3 regions of the Streptomyces flavovariabilis genome follow, and region 2 is predicted to be linked to each of the others. Evidence: riboswitches for the same ligand, from Rfam matches in the RefSeq annotation. Region 2 holds a riboswitch; each other region holds the start of a gene.
What was found. Region 2 has a riboswitch for cobalamin ahead of IO24_RS0134380 (cobalamin biosynthesis protein). Riboswitches for the same ligand answer to the same signal wherever they lie in the genome.
Positions count from the first base shown of each region.

Region 1 (5,995 bases), on a different contig from region 2:
GTCGCCGACGCGGATGTCGGCGGGACCGATGGTGAGGGTCACGGCGAGGGACGCGGTCAGCGCGACGGCCCCGGCCGCCCCCAGGGCGAGCCCGGACCCGCGCCGGGGCCGGACCCCGGCACCCGGCCGACCTTGGGCGGTCACTTCACCAGCCCGGACCGGCGCAGCCCGGCGGCCACCTGCTCCACGCCCTCGACGGTGCGGATGGTCGGGTTCATGGCCTGCCCGCTGAGCAGCACGTACCGCTTGTGCCGGACGGCGTCCATGTTCCTGGTGACCGGGTTGGACTCCAGGAAGGCGATCTTCTTCGCGGCCGACTCCGCGGTCTGCGACTTACGGGTCAGGTCGCCGATGACGAGGACGTCGGGGTCGCGGTCGGCGACCGTCTCCCAGTTGACCTGCGGCCACTCCTCGTGCGTGTCGTCGAAGACGTTCTTCGCGCCGAGGGCCTGGGTGATGATGCCGGGTGCTCCGCAGCAGCCCGCCATGTAGGGCGACTCGGAGTTCGCGAACCAGTAGAGGAGGGTGACGTCGGAGGCGTCGATGCCCGCCGTGGCCTTCTTCATGCGCTGCCGGAGGGACGACACGAGTGCGTCGCCGCGTTCCTTCACCCCGAACACGGTCGCGAGGTCATGTACTTCGCCGTAGACGGTGTCGATGCCCAGAGCCTTGTCGCGTGCGCCGTCACCGCCGCCCGAGTTGTCCTTGCCGGCGCAGTCGGACGGGGAGACGTAGGTGGGGACGCCGAGCTTCTCGAACTGCTCGCGGGTGGCGACGCCGCCTTTGCCGAGGGTGGAGACGAACGACGCGGCGACGAAGTCGGGCTCGGTGTCCAGGACGCGTTCGAGGGACGGGTTGTTGTCGGCGATGCGCGGCACCTCGGCGTCGGCCTTCTCCAGCCCCTTCATCACGGGGTCGGTCCAGGTGGCCGTGCCCGCGAGGCGGTCGGCCAGGCCGAGGGAGAGCAGGATCTCGGTGGTGCCCTGGTTGAGGGACACGGCGTGCTGCGGCGCGGCCGCGACGCGGACCTCGTGCCCGCAGTTGGAGAGCGTGACGGCGGCCTTCGCGTCGGTGGAGTCGGCGCCGCCGCAGCCGGTCAGGAGCAGGGAGCCGGCCGCGAGCAGGGCAGCGGCACGGGCGGGTGGAGCGAGGGGCACGGGAACCAGTCCTCAGTCGTCGAGGGCCCATTCGCGGAGCCCGGTCGTACGGTGCTCCCCCGCCGCGTGCGGCCGCGGGGGCCGCCAGCAGGTCTTCGGACTCGGGTTCATCCGGTACGGGACGCCTTCCCGGACGACCGAGTCGTCCAGTGGCCGAGGCCCCGCCCGTCCCCCTCACCGCTGCGCGTCAGTTCCGGATTCGCACCGGATTCCCTGACCCACGTACATGGGTTCGACTGGCCTCGGCAAGCTATCACGGAGGCTCTCGGGGAATCACCGCGCACTCCGCGTCGTTGCCGGGAGAGCAGTTCGTCACGACTCTCGAGGAGGCCGCCGGTGTACGGCGACGAGGCAGCGGTCCGCAGGATCCTCACCGAGCTCGGCGACACGTGGGCGGTGGTGGGCCTGTCGTCGAACCGGCAGCGGGCGGCGTACGGCGTCGCCGCAGTGCTCCAGCGCTTCGGCAAGCGCGTCGTGCCGGTGCATCCGAAGGCGGAGACGGTGCACGGGGAGAAGGGGTACGCGAGCCTGGCGGACATCCCCTTCGCCGTGGACGTCGTCGACGTGTTCGTGAACAGCGACCTCGCCGGGGCCGTCGCGGACGAGGCGGCCGCCAAGGGCGCGAAGGCCGTCTGGTTCCAGCTCGGCGTCATCGACGAGGGGGCGTACGACCGGACCCGCTCGGCGGGACTGGAGATGGTGATGGACCGCTGCCCGGCGATCGAGATCCCACGGCTGTCTCATCACCGCGTACAGGAATCCTGAAGCGTTTCCCACGAAATACCCGCGCCCGGTCAAGGCTGCACAACTCGTCTTCTTCCGCCGGCTGACCGATTCCTAACCTGAGGCCTCTTGCTCGCCGGACTCTTCGAGTTCACTGATGAGAGGCCCCGCATTCATGGAGAGAGACGGTCTGCGCCGGGACGTCGGGCTGATCGGGCTCATGTGGGCGTCGGTCGGATCCATCATCGGCTCGGGCTGGTTGTACGGCGCCGAGAAGGCCGTCGTTGCGGCCGGCCCCGCGGCGATCCTGTCCTGGCTCATCGGCGCCGTGGCGATCGTGCTGCTGGCCCTGGTGCACGCGGAACTCGGCGGCATGTTCCCGGTCGCGGGCGGCACGGCCCGCTACCCGCACTACGCGTTCGGCGGACTGGCGGGCATGTCCTTCGGCTGGTTCTCCTGGCTCCAGGCGGCGACGGTGGCCCCGATCGAGGTCGAGGCCATGATCGGCTACGCCGGGCACTGGCACTGGGCGCAAGGCCTCCAGCACGCGCAGGACGGGACGCTGACGACGAGCGGCTTCGTCGTCGCCGTCCTGCTGATGGCCGTGTTCGTCGTCGTCAACTTCCTCGGCGTGCGGATCCTGGCCCACACCAACAGCGCCGCCACCTGGTGGAAGGTGGCCGTGCCGCTGGCCGCGATCTTCATCATCGCGGCCGGCAACTTCCACCCGGGCAACTTCACCGAGCACGGCTTCGCCCCGTTCGGCGCCCACGGGGTGCTGAGCGCCGTCAGTTCCAGCGGCATCATCTTCGCCCTGCTGGGCTTCGAGCAGGCGATCCAGCTGGCGGGCGAGAGCCGCGACCCGCAGCGGGACCTGCCGCGCGCCACGATCGGCTCGGTCGCCATCGGGGCGGCCATCTACGTCCTGCTCCAGGTCGTCTTCATCGCCGCCCTGCCGCTGAGCTCCTTCGCGCACGGCTGGACCAGGCTCGACTACCCCGGCATCAGCGGTCCGTGGGCGGGGCTCGCGACCCTGGTGGGACTCGGCTGGCTGAGCGTGGTGCTGTACCTGGACGCGGTGGTCTCCCCGGCCGGCACCGGCCTGATCTACACGACGGCCACGTCGCGCGTCTCCTACGGACTGGCCCGCAACGGCTACGCGCCGAAGCTCTTCGTCCGCACCGACGCGCGCGGTGTGCCGTGGTTCGGGCTGATCGTGTCCTTCGTGACCGGCGTGGTCTGCTTCCTGCCGTTTCCGAGCTGGCAGCAGCTGGTCAGCTTCATCACCTCGGCGAGCGTGCTGATGTACGCGGGCGCCCCGCTGGCCTACGGCGTCTTCGCGGACCGGCTGCCGCACCGGGCACGCCCGTACCGCCTGCCCGCCGGGAAGGCCCTCTCGCCGCTGTCCTTCGTGGTGGCCAACCTCATCATCTACTGGTCCACCTGGGACACCCTGTGGCGGCTCGGCGTGGCCATCGTCCTCGGCTACGTCCTGCTCGGCGGCTACGCCTGGTACGCCACCCGAAAGGGCCTGCCCGACGCGCCCCGCCTCGACTTCAGGGCCGCCCGGTGGCTGCCCGTCTACCTGCTGGGCATGGGCGTCATCTCCTGGCAGGGCGGCTTCGGCGGCCAGGGGCACCTCGGACTGTGGTGGGACATCCTGGTCGTCGCGGTGTTCTCGCTGGCTGTCTACTACTGGGCCCGGGCCTGCGCCTCCCCGTCCGCGGAGATCGAGCGGAGCATCGAGGAGGTGACGGTCGAGGAGGTGCCCGTGCACTGAGACCGGCCTCCATAATGTGCGCATGACCCACGCCTTTCCGCCCGCGGACTCCGGCGCCCCGCAACGCTTCCCGGTCGTTGTCGTGGGCGCCGGTCCCGCAGGTCTGACGGTCGGCAACATCCTGCGGGCCGCGTCCGTGGACTGCCTGGTGCTGGAGAGCGAGACCCGGGAGTTCATCGAACGGCGGCCCCGGGCCGGGGTCATCGAGGAATGGGCCGTACGCGGCTTGGAGAAGCGCGGCCTCGCCCGCAATCTGCTGGACCGCGCGGAACTGCACACCGCGTGCGAGTTCCGCTTCGACGGGGAGCGCTACCGCTTCCCGTACGGCGAGCTGACGGGCAGCCACCACTTCGTCTACCCGCAGCCCTTGCTGGTGACGGACCTGGTGCGCGAGTACGCCGACGTCCGGGGCGGTCACATCCGCTTCGGGGTCCGGGACGTGCAGGTCCACGACCTGGACACCGACCGGCCGTCGGTGTCGTACACCTGCCCCGAGACGGGTGAACGCCACGTCGTGCACTGCGACTTCGTGGCCGGGTGCGACGGGGCACGCGGGGCGACCCGGGCCTCACTCCCGCCCGAGCGGGTCCGGATCGCGCGGCACGACTACGGCATCGGCTGGCTTGCCCTGCTCGCCGAGGCGCCGCCCTCCGCCGACTGCGTGCTGTTCGGCTGCCACGCGCGCGGCTTCGCCGGCCAGATGCCCCGCAGCCCGCAGGTGACCCGCTACTACCTCCAGTGCCCGCCGGGCGACGCTCCGGAGAACTGGCCGCACGAGCGCGTCTGGTCGGAGCTCCAGGAACGGCTCGGGGCGGCCGGTGTGCCGCCGCTGACCGAGGGGCGGCTGATCGAGAAGCGCGTACTGGACATGCACGACTACGTGGTCGAGCCGATGGTGCACGGCCGGCTCCACCTCGCCGGCGACGCGGCCCACCTGGTCGCCCCCATCGCCGCCAAGGGCATGAACCTCGCCCTGCACGACGCCTTCCTGCTCGGCGACGCTCTGGTCGCCCGGCTGACCACCGGTGACGGCAGCGGCCTCGACGGCTACGCGCAGGCGTGTCTGCGGCGCGTGTGGGACTACCAGGAGTTCTCGCAGTGGCTGTCCGAGGTGTACCACGGTACGGCGGCGGGCGACCCTTTCCGCGCGGGCACCACGCTCGCGCGGCTGCGCCGTCTGTTCACCTCGCCCGCGGCGGCCGCCGCCTTCGCCGAGCAGTACCTCGGCACGGCGGCGCGTCATTGAGCGAGCCGTGCTCAGTCGTGCGGGGGGCGGTCGCTGAGGCGGTGGTCGGCCACGTTCAGCGCCTCGTCGACGAGCCGGCGCAGATGGCCGTCGCGGAGTGAGTAGATCACCCGGCGGCCCTCTTTGCGCGTGTCCACCAGGCCCGCGAGGCGCAGTCGCGCCAGGTGCTGGCTGACGGCCGGTCTGGCCGCCCCGCACGCCTCCGTGAGCGTGGTGACGTCGGCCTCTGTGCCGGTCAGCGCGTGCAGCAGGGCGAGCCGGGTGCGGTCCCCCAGCAGGGCGAGCAGTTCCGCGGCGAGCGCGAGCTGCTCCTCGCCGGGGCTGCGCGGATGCGCATCATGCGCAGCTGACAGGTGCATGCGTGCGCTCATACGCACATAATGGCGCCACGGCACGGGTACGTCCACTCTCGCGCGCACCGAAAGGGGATCCACGTGAGCGACCGGCACGAGCACTCCCACCCGCAGCACCACACCCACGGGCAGCGGCACGGCCTGCGCCATCGGATCGGCCACCTCCTCGCCCCGCACTCCCACGAGACGGCCGACAAGGTCGACTCCGCCCTGGAGTCCTCGGCCCGCGGGATGCGGGCGCTGTGGGTCTCGCTCGTCGTTCTCGGCGTGACGGCGCTGGCCCAGGCGGTCGTGGTGGCCTTCTCCGGGTCGGTGGCGCTGCTCGGGGACACGGTGCACAACACCGCGGACGCGCTGACCGCCGTCCCGCTCGGGATCGCCTTCGTGCTGGGCCGGCGCGCGGCCACGCGCCGCTTCACCTACGGCTACGGGCGGGCCGAGGACCTGGCGGGGCTGGTGATCGTGCTGACGATCGCCGCCTCCGCGGCCTTCGCGGGCTGGACGGCCGTGGACCGGCTGCTGGATCCGCGCCCGGTCACACACGTCCCGGCGGTCGCCGTGGCCGCTCTCGTCGGCTTCGCCGGCAACGAGTGGGTGGCCCGCTACCGCATCCGCGTCGGCCGCTCGATCGGCTCGGCGGCGCTGGTCGCCGACGGTCTGCACGCCCGTACCGACGGATTCACCTCACTGGCCGTGCTGCTGGGCGCCGGTGGCTCGGCCCTCGGATGGCAACGGG
Region 1 covers NZ_JNXD01000010.1:4,224-10,218, reverse strand. Annotated here, with positions in the region: gene IO24_RS0118240 (FecCD family ABC transporter permease) at 1-144, opposite strand, end outside; gene IO24_RS0118235 (ABC transporter substrate-binding protein) at 141-1,157, opposite strand; cobalamin riboswitch at 1,227-1,413, opposite strand; gene IO24_RS0118230 (CoA-binding protein) at 1,494-1,922, shown strand; gene IO24_RS0118225 (APC family permease) at 2,056-3,660, shown strand; gene IO24_RS0118220 (4-hydroxybenzoate 3-monooxygenase) at 3,683-4,906, shown strand; gene IO24_RS0118215 (ArsR/SmtB family transcription factor) at 4,918-5,277, opposite strand; gene IO24_RS0118210 (cation diffusion facilitator family transporter) at 5,287-5,995, shown strand, end outside.
Region 1: another riboswitch for cobalamin. It lies ahead of IO24_RS0118235 (ABC transporter substrate-binding protein); the one in region 2 lies ahead of IO24_RS0134380 (cobalamin biosynthesis protein).

Region 2 (5,995 bases):
GGCTCGCCCCACGCCTCGGTCATGGCGTCCTTCAGCTCCGGGTCGAGCTTCTCGAACCACGCCCGGTAGTCGGCCAGCGGCACCCGCGCCGGCGCGGCGGCCAGCTGCTCCTCCGTCAGCCACTCCACGTCGTGCCCGCCGGCGTTGATGAGCCGGTGGATCAGCTCGTCACCGTCGTCCGGATGCCCCTCGACGCCGTACCCGGCGTCCCGCAGCGCGTCCAGCACCCGCACCGCCGAGGCCGGGGTGTCGAGCCCGACCGCGTTGCCGACCCGGGAGTGCTTGGTCGGGTACGCGGTGAAGACCAGCGCGAGCTTCTTGTCCGCGTTGTCCTTGTGCCGCAGCCGCGCGTGCCGTACGGCGATGCCGGCGACGCGCGCGGCACGTTCCGGGTCGGCGGTGTACACGGGCACGTCGTCCGGGCCCTGCTCCTTGAAGGAGAACGGCACGGTGATCAGCCGCCCGTCGAACTCCGGGATCGCCACCTGCATGGCGGCGTCCATGGGGGAGAGGGCGGCGTCCGACTCCGCCCAGGCCTGCCGCGACGACGTCAGGCACAGGCCCTGCAGCACGGGGATGTCCAGCTCGGCGAGGGCGCCGATGTCCCAGGCCTCCTCGTCGCCGCCCGCCGAGGCCTGCGAGGCATGGGTGCCGCCGGCGGCGAGGACGGTGGCGACCAGGGCGTCCGCCCGGCCGAGGATCTCGTACAGCCTCTCGTCCGCCCCGCGCAGCGAACCGCAGTACACCGGCAGGGCGTTGGCGCCGTGTGCCTCGATCGCGTCGCACAGGGTGTCGACGAAGGCGGTGTTGCCGCTCAGCTCGTGGGCCCGGTAGAAGAGCACCCCGACGGTCGGACGGCCCTCCACCCGGACGCGCTCGCCGTGGACGCCGAACTCCGGCATCTTCCGCGGCTCGACGAACCCCTCGCCGGTCAGCAGCACGGTGTCGGAGAGGAACCGGGCCAGTTCGGTGAGGTTGTCCGGCCCGCCCTCCACGAGGTACCTCAGCGCCTCGGCCACGACACCGGCCGGGACGGACGACTCGGCCATCAACTCCGCGTCCGGCACGGCCTCGCCGCCGAGCAGCACGGTGGGGACGCCGGAGGCCTTCAGCGCGGCGAGCCCGTCCTCCCAGGCCCGTTTGCCGCCGAGCAGCCGGACGACGACGATGCCCACCCCGTCCAGCAGGGCCGGCAGCTCCTCCCGGACGTCCACCCGGGTCGGGTTGCCGATCCGGTAGTCGGCACCGGAGGCGGCCCGGGCCGCCAGCAGGTCCGTGTCGGCGGTCGACAACAACAACACAGTGCTCATGCGGGCGCTCCCGGTGGAATGAAGGGCAGTCCTTGTGGCGCGCCGGACTCGATGAGCCGCCACAGCGCGTCCGTGTCCGCGTGCTGTTCGATCAGGTCGCCGAGCCGGTCGAGCTGCTCCTCGCGCAGCGCGGCGAACGAGGTGTCCGGCGCCGGCACGAAGCGGCGGCCCGCGGCGGCCGCCACCTCGCGCAGAAAGGCCCGCCGGAAGCCGTCCGACTCCAGTGAGCCGTGCCAGTGCGTGCCCCAGGTCTGGCCGACCCGGCAGCCGTCCAGGAAGGGGATTCCTCCGGTGACGTCGGCGACCCCGTGATGGATCTCGTAACCCTCGACCCGCTCGCCGAGGGCTTCCCCCGCCGGCCGGGTGAGGGTCTTCTCGCGGGCGAACCGCACCCGCACGGGCAGGATCCCGAGCCCGTCGACGTGGCCCCTGCGGCTCTCGACGTCGTCCTCGATGTGCTCGCCGAGTATCTGGAAGCCGCCGCAGATGCCGAGGACGGGCCGCTGCTCGGCGGCCCGGCGGACCAGGGCCCCGGCGAGCCCCCGCTCGCGCAGCCACTCCAGTGCCCGGACCGTCCCGCGGGTGCCGGGCACGATGACGAGGTCGGCGTCGGAGAGTTCCTCCGGCCGGTCCACGAACCGCACCACGACCCCGGGCTCGGCGGCCAGGGCGTCCACGTCGGTGAAGTTGGACATGAGGGGCACGGCACAGACCGCGACACGCAGCACGTCCTCGCCGACGGGCGCGGCGACCACGGACTCCCGCACGGCTCCCCGCAGGGACACGCGCAGCCCGTCCTCCTCGTCGATCCCGAGCCCGTGCCGGAAGGGCAGCACGCCGTACGTGCGCCGTCCGGTGAGGCCGAGCAGCATCTCCAGGCCCGGCTCCAGCAGGGAGACGTCCCCGCGGAACTTGTTGACGAGGAACCCGGCGACGCAACGCTGGTCCTCGGGCGACAGCAGCGCCACGGTCCCGAAGAACGAGGCGAACACACCGCCCCGGTCGATGTCGCCGACCACGAGCACGGGCAGCCCGGCGTTCCGGGCGATCCCCATGTTCACGATGTCCGTCCGCCGTAGATTGATCTCGGCGGGAGAACCGGCCCCCTCACAGATCACCGCGTCATACGTGCCCCGCAACTGCTCGAGGCAGTCCAGGACCGTGCCGAGCAACTGCTGCTGCCGCCCGCCGTGGTAGCCGCGCGCACTCAGCTCCCCGACGGGCTTGCCGAGCAGCACGACCTGACTGCTCTGCTCGCCACCGGGCTTGAGCAGCACGGGATTCATCAGCGCGGTCGGCTCGACCCGGCAGGCCTGCGCCTGCATGGCCTGCGCCCGCCCGATCTCGGCCCCCTCCTTCGTCACGAAGGAGTTCAGGGACATGTTCTGCGCCTTGAAGGGCGCGACCCTGACGCCCTGCCGCACCAGCCACCGGCAGATCCCGGCGGTCACGACGCTCTTGCCGGCGTCGGAGGTGGTGCCGGCGACGAGAAGACCACCGCCCATGTCATTTCCCCCTCTTCAGCAGCCGCGCGCCGGCGCACACCCCGAGGGCGAGCCAGGTGACCCGCCGCGAGAGCCGCACGGCCCGTTCGACGTCGTGCGTACCGACGGCACGCCCTTGTGTGTTCAGCACGGGCCGGTGCTCCACCCGCCCGCCGTACGAGAGCGTTCCACCCAGCCGCACCCCGAGCGCCCCCGCGAACGAGGCCTCCACGGGCCCGGCGTTGGGACTCGGATGCTTCGCCGCATCGGCCCGCCAGGCCCGCACGGCCCCCCGCGGATCCGGCCCGGCCAGGGCGGCGAGTACGGCGGTCAGCCGCGCTCCCGGCCACCCCGCGAGGTCGTCCAGGCGCGCGGAGGCCCACCCGTACCGGCGGTACCGGGCCGACTTGTGCCCGACCATGGCGTCCAGGGTGTTGACGGCCCGGAAGCCGAGCAGCCCCGGCACCCCGCCGACTGCCCCCCACACCAGCGCCCCCACCACCGCGTCGGAGGTGTTCTCGGCGACGGACTCGACCACGGCCCGGGCCATGCCGTCGGCGTCGAGGGCCTGCGGATCCCGGCCGCACAGATGCGGCAGCCGGGCCCGGGCCGCTTCGACGTCCCCGCCACGGAGGGCACGCCCGATGGCCTGCGCCTCCCGGGCGAGTGAAGTCCCCCCGACGACAGCCCAGGTGGCGGCTCCGGTGAGCGCGACCGAGGCGACGGGGGACGTCCGCACGGCACGTGCGGCGACGGACCCCAGGGCGACGGCTCCTCCGGCACACACGGCGGTGTGCAGCGCGCCCCACCCGCGGTGGTCCCGCCACAACACCCGTTCCACGGCACCCGCGGCCCGCCCGAACACGGCGACCGGATGCCCTCGGCGAGGATCACCGAGCAGCAGGTCACCGATCAGACCGGCGGCGGCGCCGTACGCGAAGACGCGATCGGCACCCATGGGCTCAGCCGGCCAGAAGGGCAGGCGGGGGTGGGGTGCTGAAACCGGATCGGCAGCCGCGCATGGCGATATGTGTCCTCACTCAGGGTGTCCACGCCCTGGTTCGACGAGACCGGCGGTGAGAGTTCCTGGCTCCCGGGGATTGCTACCCCGGTGACAGTGGCGGGACCGCGCCGGACTTTCACCGGCTTCCTCTCCTGCCGCCGTACTGGCCCCGGCAGTCCACCACGGCCGGGAACCGGCGTCAACTTGCCGTTGACCTGCGAGGGGAGAGTGTGCAGAACCCCACACCGTCCCCTTCCGCACACACGACGACCGGGCGGCACAGGACCGAAGTCCCGCGCCGCCCGGTGGACGATGTGCTGTCGGGCCGTCAGGCCACGATCAGATAGATCCCGTACCCCACGGCCGCCGCGCACGCCGCGAAGCACGCGTACGCGCCGGTCACCGCGAGGCCCGCGGAACCGCCCTCCGCCACCGCACGCTCGCGGCGCGACAGGCCGGTGATGCCGAGGGTGAACAGGCCGACGAGGGCCACGGTGACCACGAGGCTGACGCCGAAGACGGAGCCGAGGGCCGCCCAGTCGATCTTCATCTCAGAGACTCTTCCTTGTAACCGGTGGCGGGGTCAGACCGTCGTGGTCGTGGTCGGCGTCCGCTCGGCGGTGGCCTGGGCCGGGAACGACGGCACCGGCTCCTGCGCCGGCGTGCCGGCCGGCGGCGGCGTCACGGCGGCCATCGCCGTGGTGACCACGCCCGCGGGCTCCGCCTCGTCGGTGTCGGTGACGTCGATGTCGTTGACGTTGGTGTGGTCGACGACCTCACGCCGCGACAGCTTCCAGATCGCCGCGCTGGAGGCGACGAGGAAGACGGCCACCACGGCGGTGCCCCAGGCTCCGAAGCCGGTGACGTACTCGGCGAGAGCGCCCACCAGCGCCGCCGCCGGCAGCGTCAGACCCCACGCGATGAACATCCGTGTCGCGGTCGACCAGCGGACGACGCCGCCCTTGCGGCCGAGCCCCGCGCCCATCACCGCGCCGGACACGGAGTGCGTGGTGGACAGGGAGAAACCGAGGTGCGAGGAGGCCAGGATGACCGTGGCCGCGGAGGTCTGGGCGGCGAAGCCCTGCTGCGGCTGGAGGTCGGTCAGGCCCTTGCCCATGGTGCGGATGATGCGCCAGCCGCCCAGGTAGGTGCCGAGCGCGATCGCGACGCCCGCGGAGAGGATGACCCACATGGGCGGGTCGGAGTCGGGGGCGAGGGTGCCGCCGGCGACCAGGGCGAGGGTGATGATGCCCATGGTCTTCTGGGCGTCGTTGGTGCCGTGCGCCAGGGAGACCAGACCCGCCGAGGCGATCTGGCCGGCCCGGTAGCCCTTCCGGGACGCCTCGCCGTCGGCCTTCTTGCCGAGGGAGTACGTCAGCCGTGTGGCCAGCATCGCCGCGACGCCCGCGACCAGCGGGGCGGCGATCGCCGGGATCAGCACCTTGGTGACCAGCACGTCACCGTGGACCGCGCCGACGCCCGCCGAGGCGATCGTGGCACCGATCAGACCGCCCATGAGAGCGTGGGAGGAGCTGGACGGCAGGCCGACCAGCCAGGTCAGCAGGTTCCAGAGGATCGCGCCGACCAGGGCGGCGAAGATGACCTCAGGACGGATGCCGGCCTCGTCGACGAGGCCCTTGGAGATCGTGTTGGCGACTTCGACGGACAGGAAGGCGCCGACCAGGTTGAGGACCGCGGACATGGCCACCGCAACCTTGGGCTTCATGGCGCCCGTGGAAATGGTCGTGGCCATCGCATTCGCGGTGTCGTGGAAACCGTTCGTGAAATCGAACGCGAGTGCGGTTACCACCACAATCGCGAGGATCAGCGAGAAGCTTTCCATTTACCCAGGCAATCGTTCGAGGTCGTTGGCTGTATGAACGTAGGCAACCTGAGTGAACGGAAGATGAACTGGGAGGGGCGCAGGGGTGACCGCAGCAGGAGGTCGGGGCGACGCCCCGGAACGGCGGCCCGGCGCCCCGGCGGCCAGGCGCCTCGCGCGAACCGCTTCAGCTGATCGAGTGACCCGTTGAAGAGATTCCGGTCACCCGGGAGGGTCGCCGTTGTATGCGATGCCGGGCGCGCGCGAAGCAGGGGTCGCGACAGGTGGTGGACTCGGTCGCCTTGACGTAGACGAACCGGGCGCCCTGCCTTTTGGGCGTCCTGGCAGTCCTGGCGACGCGTCGAGCCCCTGCCTG
Region 2 covers NZ_JNXD01000026.1:55,449-61,443, reverse strand. Annotated here, with positions in the region: gene cobN (cobaltochelatase subunit CobN) at 1-1,310, opposite strand, end outside; gene IO24_RS0134385 (cobyric acid synthase) at 1,307-2,815, opposite strand; gene IO24_RS0134380 (cobalamin biosynthesis protein) at 2,817-3,752, opposite strand; cobalamin riboswitch at 3,856-3,994, opposite strand; gene IO24_RS0134375 (hypothetical protein) at 4,126-4,347, opposite strand; gene IO24_RS0134370 (inorganic phosphate transporter) at 4,381-5,640, opposite strand.

Region 3 (5,995 bases), on a different contig from region 2:
GGGACTGCTGGCCGCCGTCATCGGGTTCGGGCTGCCCCGCGACCCGCTCGCCCTGGACACGCTCGCCCGGCTGCGAGCCCCTTCCCCGGAGCATCCCTTCGGCACGGACGCGCTCGGCCGCGACATCCTGGCCCGGATCTCCCACGGCGCGCTGACCACCCTCGGCACCGCCCTCGCGGTGAGCGCCGCCGCCCTCGTCACCGGGCTGCTGCTGGGGCTGCTGCCGAGGCTGTCCGGGCCGCTGACCGACACGCTCAGTGCCGTACCGCCCGTACTGTCCGGCCTCCTCGTCACCGGCGTCCTGGGCAGCGGCCCCTGGACACCCGCGCTCGCCGTGGCAGTCGTGGCCTGGTCCCCGCTGGCCGTGCACACCTCCTCCCTGCTGCGGCAGGAACGCTCGACCACCCATCTGACGGCCACCCGGGCGCTGGGCGCCGGCCGCTGGTATCTGCTCCGGCACGAACTGCTGCCCGCCGTCCTGCCCCCGGTCGCCCGGCACGCCCTGCTGCGGCTCCCGGGGATCGCGCTGAACCTCGCCGCGCTCGGCTTCCTCGGCCTGGGCGCCCAACCGCCCTCCCCGGAGTGGGGCCTGCTGCTCGCCGAGAACCAGCCGTACGCCGAACGCGCCCCGTGGGCCGTCCTCTTCCCCGCCGCCGTGCTCGCCCTGCTCGGGGCGCTCGCGGTGACGGCCGCGGGCGGCGTACGGCTGCCCCGGCGGCGCAAACGGCCCACAGGGCCGGCCCAACCGCCCGCGGACCGGCTCGCCACGGCCCCGCAGCGGCAACGGGACCGCCCCGGCGCCCGCCTGACTCCCGTGCCCGCCTCACAGACGGAAGAACGATGACCGACCTCCTCTCCCGGGTGCTGGCCCGCAAGGCCGCCCGTACCTCCGACGCCGGGGCACCGAAGTCCCCGCGCGAGAGCACCTGGCGCCTCTGCAAGGAGCTGTCGCCGCTGCTGCGGCTGCTGATCCTCACCCAGCTCGCCTTCAACATCGGCTTCTACGCCGTCCTGCCGTTCCTCGCCGAGCATCTCGGCACCGCGATCGGCATGGCGGGCTGGCTGGTCGGGTTCGTGCTCGGGCTGCGCACCTTCAGCCAGCAGGGGCTGTTCGTCGTCGGCGGCTGGCTCGTCGACCGGTTCGGGGTGCGGCCGGTCGTGCTGGCCGGCTGCGTGCTGCGGATCGCCGGGTTCGTGTGGCTCGGGTACGCGGAGGCGAGCTGGACCGTCATCGGGGCGGTGCTGGTGATCGGATTCGCCGCCGCGCTGTTCTCTCCCGCCGTGGAGTCCGAGGTGGCCCGCCAGTCGGTGGTCTGGGAGGAGGACGGGCGCGGCCCGCGCACCCGTGTCCTCGCGCTGTTCAGCGTGGCGGGCCAGGCCGGGGCGTTCGTCGGGCCGCTGCTCGGCGCGCTGCTGCTCGCCGTCGACTTCCGCACCGCGTGCCTCGCCGGTGCCGCGGTCTTCGTGCTCGTCCTCGCCGGGCACCTGTGGCTGATGCCGCAGCACATCCCCGGCCGGATCCGTATCCGGGAGCGGGGCGGGGCCCGCGCCCTGCTGCGCAACCGCCGCTTCCTCGCCCTGTGCTGTGCCTACGGCACCTATCTGCTCGCCTACAACCAGCTGTATCTGGCCCTGCCGGACGAGGTGCAGCGCGTGGCGGGCTCCCAGGCGCCGTTGTCCTGGCTCTTCGCACTGTCCTCGGTGCTGGTGGTGTTCACCCAGCTGCCGGTGACCCGCTGGGCGGGCGACCGGCTCGATCTGCGCCGCTCCATGACCGCGGGGCTGCTGCTGATCGCGTCCGGTTTCGCGGTGGTGGCCGCGGCACGCCCGGCCGGCTGGACCGGCACCGCCGCGCTGCTGCCGGCCGCCGGCTTCGTGATCTTGCTCACCGTGGGGCAGATGCTGGTGGTGCCCGCCGCCCGCGCCTGGGTGCCCGACCTCGCCGAGGAGGGACGGCTCGGGCTCTACATGGGTGCGCTGTCGTCCGTCTCCGGGCTGATCGTCCTGGCCGGCAGCGCGGCCACCGGCTTCCTGCTCGACCTGGGCCTGCCGGCCGCCGTGCCGTGGCTGGTCCTCGCGGCCGTACCGGCTCTGGCGGTGGCTGTGCTGCCGCGCCGTGAGAAGGGGGCGGGCGCGGTGGCCTGAACCGGCGCCGGCGCCCCGCGGCAACCGGGCGCGCGCGACCTTCACTCCGGCGGGCGACCTGTTCGCTCCGGGACTTCCGAAACCGCACCCTACGAGGACACCGCTGCGGAGATTGGTGGTCACGTCGCGCCAGTATCCTGGGTCGGCTGCGGCACCCCCCACCAATCCCCGTGCAGAAGCGGGGAGTTCGGCCTGCGGCGACGACCTTCCCACGCATGAGACGAGGACGAGTGCTGCTAGCGGGCCGCTACCGGCTGGATGTTGAGATCGGGCGCGGTGGAATGGGAGAGGTCTGGCGTGCGTACGACGAGACGCTCGCCAGAGCGGTGGCCCTCAAGCTGCTGCTCCCCCAGGACACCGATGCCACGGCGGCCTCCCGGTTCCGTCTGGAGGCGCAGACCGCCGGGCGTCTCAACCACCCCAACGTGGTCGGCGTCCTGGACTTCGGCGAGTACGACAACCGGCTGTACCTGGTGATGGAGCTGGTCGAGGGCGACAGTCTCGCCGGGGTGCTGACCGGCTCCGGCGCGCTGCCCGCCGAGCGCGTGGCCCGTCTCGCCGCGCAGGCCGCCGCGGGGCTCGCCGCCGCGCACGCGCAGGGCATCGTGCACCGGGACGTCAAACCCGCCAACCTGCTGCTGGACGCCCACGGCACGCTGAAGATCGGCGACTTCGGAATCGCGCGGTTCCTCGACGACCCCGGCGCCGCCCTCACCGCCACCGGCCAGATCGTCGGCACCGGCCTCTACCTCGCGCCCGAGCGGGCCCTCGGCCGGCAGGCGGGGCCCGCCTCCGACATGTACTCCCTGGGGTGCGTGCTCTACCAGCTGCTCAGCGGCCGCCCGCCGTTCCAGGCCGACACCGCCGTCGCCCTCCTCCACCAGCATCTCGACTCGACCCCCGTGCCGCCCCGCGAGCTCGGTGTCACCGGACTCCCGCCGGCGTTCGAGAACTACCTCCTCGGTCTGCTCGCCAAGCAGCCCGAGGACCGGCCCACCGCCCAGCAGGCCGCCGAGTGGTTCGCCGGGGGCGCCTGGCGCGGCCTGCCCGAGCCGCTGCCGGAGGTCTCACCGCCGCTGCGGCCGACGACCGCGTCCGCGGCGACGCACGCCGCGCCCGGCCCGAACGCGGCTGCCGAGACCAGCAACCCGACCACGTACGCGCTGCCCGCTACCACGGGGCACCGCACCGCGGCCCGGGCCGCCCAGGCGGGGCGTTCGGGTCGCTCCCGCGGGCGCGGCGGCCTCGGCAGCCGGACGAGACTGGCCGCGACGGCCGCCGCCGCTGCTCTCTTCCTCGCCGCGATGCTCATCGGCATGCGCTGGTTCTCGCCCGACACCACCGCGGAGGGCACCGAACCCGACGCGTCCCCGACTGCGAGCAGCCCCGCCGCCGCCCCGTCGGGCGATTCCGCCTCGTCTCTCTCCTCCGATCCGGAAGCCGACCCGAAGGCCGGCCCGGCGACCGGCCCGGCGACCGGCCCGGTGGATGTCGGCACGCCGACGACCGGCACCGTGGCCGATGTCACTCCGTCCGCGCCGGCCGCTTCCCCGACCCCTGCCGCGCCGCCGCCCGGCGCCGCGACTCCGACGGATGCGGCGGGCAACGGCGGGCCGCAGCAGCCCAAGCCGGAGAGCCCGCGCCAGGCCGGGGGATACGGGGAGGGCGACGACGGCGGAGACGACGGGGGCGACGACTGACGCGGGCTCCGCAGCCGCGCGGCGGCGCCCGCCGCAGCGCGTGGATCAGCGGGGGGATGCGCCGGTGTGCGAGCGGGCGCCCCCTCGCGCGCCCCCTGGGGTGGCTTGTCACCGCCCTTATCCGGGCCTTATTGTCACCAGGCCTTGGTGAACGGGAAATCCGGTGTGATGCCGGTGCGGCCCTCGCCACTGTGAATCGGGAAGTCCGGCTCCAGCCCTAGCGGGCAGCCACTGGGTCTCAGTGACCCGGGAAGGCGGAGTCCGGGCGGTGGTACCCGTCAGCCAGGAGACCGGCCAAGGCGCGTCAACCATCCACGAGGTGCTGGAGAGGGTCTGCTGAGCCATGCACATTGCCGAGGGTTTCCTTCCTCCGGCGCACGCGGTCGCCTGGGGCGTCGCGTCGGCGCCGTTCGTCGTCCACGGGGTCCGGTCGCTCACCCGTGAAGTGCGCGAGCACCCCGAGAGCACGCTGCTCCTCGGTGCGTCCGGCGCCTTCACCTTCGTCCTGTCCGCCCTGAAACTGCCGTCCGTCACCGGCAGTTGCTCGCACCCCACCGGCACGGGCCTCGGAGCCATCCTGTTCCGGCCGCCCATCATGGCGGTGCTGGGCACCATCACCCTGCTCTTCCAGGCGCTGCTGCTCGCGCACGGCGGCCTGACCACGCTCGGCGCCAACGTCTTCTCGATGGCGATCGTCGGTCCCTGGGCCGGATACGCCGTCTACGCACTGCTGCGTCGCTCCGGTGCTCCGCTGATGGTGGCCGTGTTCTGCGGCGCGTTCGTCGCCGACCTGTCCACCTACTGCGTCACCAGCGTGCAGCTGGCGCTCGCCTTCCCCGACCCGGGCAGCGGATTCCTGGGCGCACTCGGCAAGTTCGGTTCCATCTTCGCCGTCACCCAGATCCCGCTCGCAGTGAGTGAGGGCCTGCTGACCGTGCTCGTGATGCGGCTGCTGGTGCAGTCCAGCAAGGGCGAACTGACCCGGCTGGGCGTGCTCCTCGCCAAGAAGCAGGCACGGACCGAGACCGAGGCGGTGGCCCGATGAGCAGGAACACGAAGATCAACCTGGTGCTGCTGTTCGCCGTGGCCGCGCTCGCCGTGCTGCCCCTGGCGCTCGGCCTCGGCGACCACAAGAAGGAGCCGTTCACGGGCGCCGACGCCGAGGCCGAGACGGCGATCACCGAGCTGCGGCCGGACTACGAGCCGTGGTTCTCGCCGCTGTACGAGCCGCCGTCCGGCGAGATCGAGTCGGCACTGTTCTCCCTCCAGGCCGCTCTCGGCGCCGGTGTCCTCGCCTACTACTTCGGGCTGCGGCGGGGCCGTCGGCAGGGCGAGCAGCGGGCGCTGGAGCGGGAGGCCAGCAGCGCGCTCGCCGGCGCCGCCGGGAAGTCCACCGCAGAACAGGACTGACCCCGGGTGCTGCCGATCGACGCGGCGGCGCACAGCAGTCGCTGGCGCCGCCGCCATCCCGTGGACAAGGCCGTGCTCGGGCTCGGCCTCACCGTGCTCGCGATCTCCCTGCCGCCCTGGCCGGGTGCCGCCCTGGTGCTGCTGACAGCCCTGGTGGTGCTGCTGGGGCCGGCCGGTGTGCCCGGGCGGCGGCTGTGGCGGGCCTACCGGGTGCCGCTGGGCTTCTGCGTGACCGGCGCGCTCACGCTGCTCGTCCAGGTGGGCGGACCGGGGGGTTTCGTCTCCCTCGCGGGTGACGGGCCGGTCCGGGCCGGGGAGTTGCTGCTGCGCACCTCGGCGGCTTCCCTGGGCGTGCTGCTGTTCGCCTTCACCACGCCGATGTCCGACCTGCTGCCCCGCCTGGTCCGGGCCGGGATCCCCGCGCCGGTCGTCGACGTCGCGCTCGTGACGTACCGGATGAGCTTCCTGCTGCTGGACTCCGTGCGCCGCATCCGGGAAGCCCAGGCGGCCCGGCTCGGTCACACCAGCCGGGCCGCACAGTGGCGTTCCCTGGCCGGGCTCGGCGCCACCGCGTTCGTCCGGGCCTTCGACCGGGCCACCCGGCTCCAGGCCGGGCTCGCCGGGCGCGGCTACGACGGCACGCTGCGGGTCCTGGTGCCCGAGGCCCGGGTCTCCGTCCGCTTCACGGCTGCCAGTTGCGCGCTGCTCGCGGCGCTGGCCGCCCTCACCCTCGTCCTGGA
Region 3 covers NZ_JNXD01000003.1:166,169-172,163, reverse strand. Annotated here, with positions in the region: gene IO24_RS0108215 (ABC transporter permease subunit) at 1-844, shown strand, start outside; gene IO24_RS0108205 (MDR family MFS transporter) at 841-2,145, shown strand; gene IO24_RS0108200 (serine/threonine-protein kinase) at 2,361-3,845, shown strand; cobalamin riboswitch at 3,974-4,158, shown strand; gene IO24_RS0108195 (energy-coupling factor ABC transporter permease) at 4,189-4,890, shown strand; gene IO24_RS0108190 (energy-coupling factor ABC transporter substrate-binding protein) at 4,887-5,255, shown strand; gene cbiQ (cobalt ECF transporter T component CbiQ) at 5,262-5,995, shown strand, end outside.
Region 3: another riboswitch for cobalamin. It lies ahead of IO24_RS0108195 (energy-coupling factor ABC transporter permease); the one in region 2 lies ahead of IO24_RS0134380 (cobalamin biosynthesis protein).